Regions from separate parts of the Micromonospora sp. WMMD998 genome, predicted to be linked through region 1. Evidence: riboswitches for the same ligand, from Rfam matches in the RefSeq annotation. Region 1 holds a riboswitch; the other holds the start of a gene.
What was found. A riboswitch is a leader RNA that binds a small molecule or an ion and turns the genes downstream of it on or off. The one in region 1 is predicted to bind cobalamin.
Positions count from the first base shown of each region.

Region 2: linked by a shared signal. The riboswitch ahead of O7619_RS22640 (acyl-CoA thioesterase) and the one ahead of O7619_RS20680 (ribonucleoside-diphosphate reductase subunit alpha) in region 1 are both predicted to bind cobalamin.

Region 1 is NZ_CP120740.1:4,510,452-4,514,566, reverse strand. Features, by position in the region: gene O7619_RS20680 (ribonucleoside-diphosphate reductase subunit alpha) at 1-2,287, opposite strand, end outside; cobalamin riboswitch at 2,410-2,622, opposite strand; gene O7619_RS20675 (bifunctional copper resistance protein CopD/cytochrome c oxidase assembly protein) at 2,839-4,115, opposite strand, start outside.
Region 2 is NZ_CP120740.1:5,008,214-5,012,328, reverse strand. Features, by position in the region: gene metE (5-methyltetrahydropteroyltriglutamate--homocysteine S-methyltransferase) at 1-578, opposite strand, end outside; cobalamin riboswitch at 693-906, opposite strand; cobalamin riboswitch at 1,035-1,248, shown strand; gene O7619_RS22640 (acyl-CoA thioesterase) at 1,374-1,886, shown strand; gene O7619_RS22635 (LysE family translocator) at 1,890-2,513, shown strand; gene O7619_RS22630 (hypothetical protein) at 2,996-3,250, shown strand; partial or broken gene O7619_RS22625 (transposase) at 3,455-3,614, opposite strand; gene O7619_RS22620 (arabinofuranosidase catalytic domain-containing protein) at 3,661-4,115, opposite strand, start outside.

The sequences.
Region 1 (4,115 bases):
CGACCGGGGCCGGCACCGTGGCCTGCTGGATCCGGGTCGCGGGACGCGACCGCAGGTAGTACGTGGTCTTCAGCCCGGCCTGCCAGGCGTACCGGTACATCGAGGAGAGCTTGCCGATCGTCGGCGCGCTCAGGAACAGGTTCAGCGACTGGGACTGGTCGACGAACGGCGCGCGGGCGGCGGCCAGGTCGATGAGCGCCCGCTGCGGCAGCTCCCACGCGGTGCGGAACAGCTCCCGCACCTCGGCGGGCAACTCGTCGATGCCCTGCACCGAGCCCTCCGCGCGCTTGATCCGGTCCCGGATCGCCGGCGTCCACAGCCCGCGCGCCTTCAGCTCCCGCACCAGATATGTGTTGACCTGGAGGAACTCGCCGGACATGGTCTCGCGTTTGAACAGGTTGGACACCTGCGGCTCGATGCACTCGTAGCAGCCGGCGATCGAGGCGATGGTGGCGGTCGGCGCGATCGCCACCAGCAGCGAGTTGCGCAGCCCGTGCGCGGCGATCCGCTCGCGCAGCGCCGTCCAGCGGGCGGTCTGCGACGGCTCCGCGCCCCACAGGTCCGGGTGCAGGTCGCCCTTCGCGGCCCGGGTCCGGTCGTACGCCGGGTGCGGGCCGAACCGTTCGGCCAGCCCGGCGGACGTCTCCAGCGCGGTCAGGAAGATCTCCTCCTGCACCCGGGTGGACAGCTCCCGCGCCTGCGCCGAGTCGAACGGCAGGCGCAGCGTGAAGAGCGCGTCCTGAAGGCCCATCAACCCCAGTCCGACCGGCCGCCAGCGCGGGTTCGACGCCGCCGCCTGCGCGGCCGGGTAGTAGTTGATGTCGATCACCCGGTCGAGGAAGACCACCGCCGTGCGCACCGTGGCCCGCAGCTTCTCCCAGTCGACGCCCCCGGCGCTGACGTGCGCGCCGAGGTTCACCGAGCCGAGGTTGCACACCGCCGTCTCGGCGTCGTCGTTGACCTCCAGGATCTCGGTGCACAGGTTGGACAGGTGGATGACGTTCCCCGGCTCGCCGGTCTGGTTGGACAGCCGGTTCGCGGCGTCCTTGAACGTCATCCAGCCGTTGCCGGTCTGCGCGAGCGTGCGCATCATCCGCCCGTACAGGTCCCGGGCCTTCACCGTCCGGACGGCCTTCTTCTCCGCCGCCCGGTACGCCTCGTCGAACGCCTCCCCGTACAGGTCGGGCAGCTCCGGCGCGTCGGACGGGTCGATGAGCGACCAGTCGGCGTCGGCCTCGACCCGGCGCATGAACTCGTCCGGGATCCAGTTGGCCAGGTTGAGGTTGTGCGTCCGCCGGGACTCCTCGCCGGTGTTGTCCCGCAGCTCCAGGAACTCCTCCACGTCCGGGTGCCACGGTTCCAGGTAGACGCAGGCCGCGCCCTTGCGCCGCCCGCCCTGGTTGACGGCCGCGACCCCGGCGTCGAGCGTCTTGAGGAACGGCACGATGCCGTTGGAGCGCCCGTTCGTGCCCCGGATCAACGCGCCCCGGCCGCGCACCCGCGACCAGGAGATGCCGATGCCGCCGGAGAACTTCGACAGCTTCGCCACCTGGTGGTAGCGCTCGTAGATCGAGTCCAACTCGTCGCGCGGCGAGTCGACCAGGAAGCACGACGACATCTGGGTGTGCCGGGTGCCGGAGTTGAACAGGGTGGGGGAGCTGGGCAGGTAGGCCAGGGTGGACATCAGCCGGTAGAAGCCGACCGCCTCGGCCGGCGTCTGCGACAGCCCGCACGCCACCCGCAGCAGCCAGTACTGCGGCGTCTCCACCACCAGCCGCGACTGCGGGTGCCGCAGCAGGTAGCGGTCCGCCACCGTGCGCAGCCCGAAGTATTCGAACCGCAGGTCGCCGGAGGGGTCCACGGCGTCGTCCAGCGCGCCGGCGTGCCGGGCCACGAACGCGGCGGTGTCGTCGCCGACCAGCCCGAGACCGTGCCCGTACGCGATCGACTGGCTGAAGCTCTCCACCTGCTGCCCGCGGACCTCCTCGTGCACGTACGCGGCCAGCAGCCGGGCCGCCAGTTTCGAGTACTGCGGCTCCTCACCGATCAGCTCCGCCGCGGTCTGGATCGACAACCGGTCCAGCTCGGCGGTGCTCGCCCCGTCGTACAACCCGCTGATCGTCTTGGTGGCCACCCGCAGCGGGTCCACCTGGTCCAGGTCGGCGACCCAACGCTCGACCGCCCGGACGATCCGGTTGACGTCGACCGGCTCGGTGTCGCCGTCCCGCTTGCGGACCCGCATCGCCGACCGGCGCTGCTCCGGGGGGCTCTCCCGCACGACCGTCATGACCTCTCCTCGCTGTCACTGGCGATGGCCTCGGACGGCGGGAGAACGCCAACGGGCGCGGCACGACGGCCGGCCCGGCTGCTGGCGTCGGTCGTCCCGCGCGACCTTCGACCGCCGCGCGCGGTGGCGCGCGGCGCGCTGGCAGGTCTTCGGACTCGCGGGCCGGACCGGGTTCGGTCGCCTACTGGCCGTCGCTTCCCAGGCCGGTGGCCCAGTGCTGATGACGGCGGTCGTTCCCACTCACCGCTGCGGGGCAGTCCCGGACTCGCACCGGGTTCCCTCTTGCCTCGACCACACCCGCGGGGCGCGGCCGAACCAGCTGCGGCACCACCATATATGGCGGTGCCCGTGTCCACGCAACACCACATCTCGCCCCCCGCGCGTGTCGACCCGAAGGAAGGGGCCCCGCTTAACGCATTCGGTAGAGGCGGGGCCCCCGCTTAACACTCCGGCACGCGGCGGTCGGTGCGGGTGGGGCGGCGCTGCGCGGTTGCCGTCTCCCGCTGGAATGGTCGGCCCGCGCCGGGCGGAAGTTCCCGCCGACGTCCCGATCAGTTCCGGTCGCCGCCGCGGGCGGTGGCGGCCAGGAACGCGTTGTACCGGGCCAGGTCGTCGTCCTCGCCGGTCGCCTCGGCCCGGTCGGCGGCCCGGTCGACCCGGCGCTGCTCGCGCTGGTCGGCCCGGATCCACTGCCGGACCAGCAGGACCATCACGACGGCGGCGGGAATCTCACCGAACGCCCAGGCGATGCCCGCGCCCAGCTTCTGGTCCGTCAGCAGCGACGACGCCCAGTCCGGGTGGACGCCGAGATACCAGTCCGGGGCGATGACGGTGGTGGTCTGCATGAGCGCCAGGCCGAAGAAGCCGTGCGCCATCATCGCGGCCAGGTGCAGGAGCACCAGGATCGGGTGGGGGAGCCGGGGCCGCCCCGGATCGATGCCGATGAGCACCCAGAACAGCAGGTAGCCGGAGAGCACGAAGTGCCCCAGCATGGCCAGGTGGCCGAGGTGGGACCGCATCAGCGTGCCGAGCAGGTCGCTGAAGTAGAGGCCGAACAGCCCGGCCACGTAGACGCCGAGCGCCACCAGCGGGTGGGTGAGCAGCCGGGTCACCCGGCTGTGCAGGGCGCGCAGCAACCACTCCCGGGTCCCGCGTACCTCCGGCTCGGTCGGGCGGCGCAGCGCCCGCAGGGCGAGGGTGACCGGTGCGCCGCCGACCAGCAGGACCGGCACCACCATGGACAGCACCATGTGCTGGGCCATGTGCGCGCTGAACAGCACGTAGGCGTAGCGGGCGAAGCCGAGGCCGGTGGCGGCGGCCAGCACCAGCAGGCCACCGATCCAGCTCGCGGTGCGCGCCACCGGCCAGTGGTGCCCGCCCCGGCGCAGCCGGCGCACCCCGGCCAGGTAGCCGCCGACGCCGACCACGGTCACGGTCAGGAAGAACAGGTCGGGCAGCGGTTGCCCGAGCAGGTGCGCCGCGGTGGGCGCGGCCGGCATCGGGAACCCGAGCACCGCGGTCACCGGGTCGGCGTCCGCCGGCTCGACCACCGGCGTCGGGCTGCGGGACAACGCCACCGCGAGCCCGATCGTGGTGGCGAAGACGACAAGTTCCCCGGCGGCCAGGCGGGTGAACGCGCCGCGCCGCCCGGCGGCCAGGTCCGGCAGGGTACGCCGCCGGTGCGCCGCGCCGAGCAGGCCGAGCAGCACGAGCGCGCCCAACTTGCCGAGCACCAGCGCGCCGTAGCCGGACCGCCAGAGCTGGTCGACGGCGCCGAGGCGCACCGCCGCGTTCGCCACCCCGCTGACCGCGACGGTCCCGAAGCAGG
Region 2 (4,115 bases), 500 kb from region 1:
GCGAGCGCGGCGAGGAGGTCGGCGTAGGTGTCGACCAGGTCGTCGAGGCGGGCGAACGGGTCGACGCCCTTGGCCAGCAGCAGGAACGTGGCCGGACCGATCAGCACCGGGCGGGTGGTGATGCCGAGGGTGCGGGCCTCGGCGTACTCGCTCAGCGCCTTGGCCGGTCGGGCGGTGAAGGAGGTGTCGGGGTCGATTTCCGGCACCAGGTAGTGGTAGTTGGTGTCGAACCACTTGGTCAGCTCCAGCGCCGGTTCGGTGTCGACGCCGCGGGCCATCGCGAAGTAGGTGTCGAGTTCGTCGAGACCGAGGCGGGCGAACCGGTGGGGGACGGCGCCGAGGGCGACGGCGGTGTCGAGCATCTGGTCGTAGTAGGAGAAGGTGTTCGACGGGATCGCGTCCAGGCGGGCGTCGCGCAGTGTCCGCCACACCTGCGCCCGTAGCTCGGCGGCGGTCTCGTGCAGGCCGGCGGCGTCGAGCGTGCCGGCCCAGTAGGCCTCGACCGCCTTCTTCAGCTCGCGGCGCGCGCCGATGCGCGGGTAGCCGGGCACGGTGCTCTGGCCGAATGAGGTTGTCACGGGTGGTCCTTCCCTCGAGGTGCCTGGCGACCTCTCGGGAGGGAGAAGCGGATACGACGGGCGTACCGGCTTTCCGCCCTGGCCCTCCCGAGAGGCCGCCGACGGCGCGCACCGGACGGTGCACGCAGCGCTGGCAGGTCTTCGGACTCGCGGGCATGACACGAGGTCGCCTACTGGCCGTCGCTTCCCGGACCCTGCGGTCCAGTGCTTCGATGACGGCGGTCGTTCCCACTCACCGCTGCGGGGCAGTCCCGGTCTCGCACCGGGTTCCCTCTTACGACGCCCACCCGCCAAAGCGGGAAGGCGAACCAGCACCGCGCACGATCGTACGCCGACGGTGCGGCGGGTGAGCGGCGTGTCCGAGTCGCGGGACACCTCGACGGCACCGATCAGGACGCGACGAGACCGGCGTCACCCGCCCCGACCTGCCACACCGGTCGCGTTCGGACGACTGGCTACGATGGCGGTAGCGTTGGTTCATCCGGTCGGCGACGGCCGGGTGTCGTAAGAGGGAACCCGGTGGAAGTCCGGGACTGCCCCGCAGCGGTGAGTGGGAACGACCGCCGTCAACGAAGCACTGGGCCACCGGCCTGGGAAGCGACGGCAAGTAGGTGACCGGGACCGGTCATGCCCGCGAGTCCGAAGACCTGCCCGCGCCGCGCGCACCACCGGTGCGCGCTGCCGTCGACCTCGCGGGTGGGCCGGGCGGGTGACACGTCGTACGCGATCCGTCGGCGTGCCCTCGACGCGCGCCCTCCGGTCGGCGGTCCGCTGCATCGAGGACGGACCCGCACAGTGCCCGACACCACCACGCTCGCCGGACGACCACCGTCGGCGTCGCACCTGACCCTGTCGCAGATCATGGACCAGCACCACACCAACCTGATGGGTACGGTGCACGGCGGCCGGATCCTCAACCTGATCGACTCGGTCGCCGGGGTGGTCGCCGCGCGCCACTCCGACGGCCCGGCGGTCACCGCCGCCATCGACGAGACCGCCTTCCTGCGCGCGGTCCGGGTGGGCGACGTGGTCCACGTCGACGCCCGGATCACCTGGGCCGGCCGCAGCTCGATGGAGGTGGCGGTAAAGGTCAGCGCGGACCGGTGGGACCGGGCGGTGCCGCCGGTCGACGTGGCGACGGCACACCTGGTGATGGTGGCCGTCGACGACCACGGCGACCCCCGCGCCGTCCCGCCGCTGCTGCCGCAGACCGACGGTGACCGGCGACGCTACCGGGAGGCGCAGATCCGGCGAGAACACCGGCTGGCGCTGCGCCGAGCCCTGCTCGACGGCGCCGGGGAGGGCTGAACGATGCTCGGACTGTCCGTGGCGGCCCTCGCCGGCTACCTCGTCGCGATCGTCGTCCTCATGGTCACCCCCGGCCCGGACATGATGTTCGTGCTGGCCAACGCCACCCGCTACGGCACCCGGTCGGGCGTCGTCGCCGCGCTGGGCGTCGCCGCGGGGGAGGCCGTGCACGTGGCGGCGGTGGTCGGGGGACTGGCCACGCTGATCAGCGCCTCACCGGTCCTGTTCACCGCCATCCGATGGGCCGGCGCCGCGTACCTGATCGTGTTGGGTGTCCGGGCCGCGCGCCACCGCGATCCGGTGGCCGTCACCGGTCCGGACCGTGGCGCGTCGCCCGGTCGGGCCTTCCTGCGGGGTCTGGTGACGAACCTGCTCAACCCCAAGATGATCCTGTTCAGCGTGGCGTTCCTGCCCCAGTTCGTCGACCCCCGAACCGGCAACGCCACGGCGCAGCTCGTCCTGCTCGGCGCCCTGTTCGTCACCGTGCAACTCGCCGTGGACGTCACCCTCGGCGCGGGCGCCGGCCGGCTCGCCCGCCGGCTGGCCGACCGGCGGTGGTCGCGGCGGATCAACCGGCTCTGTGCGGTCGCGTTCATCGCACTCGGCGTCCGGTTGGCCGTTGGCTGACATGCCGTCACCTGGTGGGGCGGCCGTTGACCGGCCGCTGCGGTCAGGTGGTCCTGCCGCGGCACGGCGCGCACCGCCCGTACACGACCACCCCGCCGTTACCCCCGTCCGGATCCACCTCGATGTCGACCGCCCGGGCCGCCGTGGACCGTGCCCGCTACCGCTGAGGCCGTCAACTGCCGCATGCCGTCGCAGCTCTGGCACACCGCGTGATGGTGCGGCAGGTCGGCCACCCCGAACGTTGCCGCGCCACCCCGACGCTGAGAGCAGGGTCCTCGACGCCCGCACCCATCGACGACGAGGGCCCTGCCAGCGGCAGCTAGACCTCCGGCTTGAACAAGATTGGGGTCGCACAGGGAAATCATCAACTGACCCTCCTGTCCTAGGACGCTGTAGACGTTGTGCCGAGCAGAACCATCACCCTGCAATGTGGTTGCCGCCTCGCGAGACCCGTCTCGTTGCTGCCCGTACTCTGTGCCAGCATGGAAACGAACGCCGCGTGGTGGAGCTTGGAGGCGTTGAACGCTGAGGTGCCTGACCACCATCACGACTCGACGGTGGAGAACCTCGACGGGATCTTTGATGCCAGCGACGAGCTGCGCTGCGTCCGCAAGGAGCACGTCCCCGTTGACGAGATCGAAAGTGGCAGCTCCACGAATGACGCTGACGGGGTGGCTCACATCGGCTGCTGCGGCGGGCCCGGTGCTGACCTTGTGGCGGCGCCATCTGGCGGGTAGGCGTGGCTCCATCTGAGCTGCCCTGCAAGAGGCAGCGAGGCGGCACGATCATTGCCGACCCGGGATGCCGGGCCATGCGGGTTCAGAGCCGGTGAGCACCGAGGATTCGCGCGAGAAGGACGTGGTGTTCCTGATAAACGGTGGCAGTGAGCGCGTGGGACTGCTCACCGTCCCCGGGCCGCGCCATGGTGACGGAGGGTGCTGCTATCCGAGGAGGATGCGGTGGCGGAGCAGGGGTGAAGCCGGCTCGTCCGTGCATTTGACGTGCGATTCGTTTGGTCTTGGTGTTGACGCCTTCGGTGGGGCCGTTGCTGTAGGGGAACGTGAGCGCGGCGTTTACGGCGCCGCGCTCACGTTCGAGGCCGCTCTCAGCGGGGGCGGCATGGCCGGTGTGTGGTGTGCGGGTGTGGTCAGGTGCGGGTGGACCACTGTTGGTTGGTGCCGCCGTGGCAGGCCCAGAGGTGGATCTTGGTGCCGTTGGCGGTGCCGTAGGCGCTGGCGTCGAGGCAGAGTCCGGATTGGACGCCGGTGATGGTGCCGTTGGCGTTGAGGTTCCATTGTTGGTTGGTTTGGCCGTTGCAGTCCCAGATGATGGCTTGGGTGCCGTTGGTCGTGCCTGCGCCGCTGGCGTCGAGGCATTTGTTGCCGAGTATCTGGAGTTGCTTGTTGGCGGTGTAGGTCCAGCGTTGTGCGGTGTTGCCGAGGCAGTCCCAGAGTTGGACCTGGGTGCCGTTGGTGGTGGTGGCGTTGGGTACGTCGATGCAGCGGCCGGACTGCCCGCCGACGATCTGGACGTTCTGTTGCGGGTTGCCTCCTGCGGCGGTGGCGTAGCCGGCGGCGGCGATGTTGGCCTGTACGGCGTTCT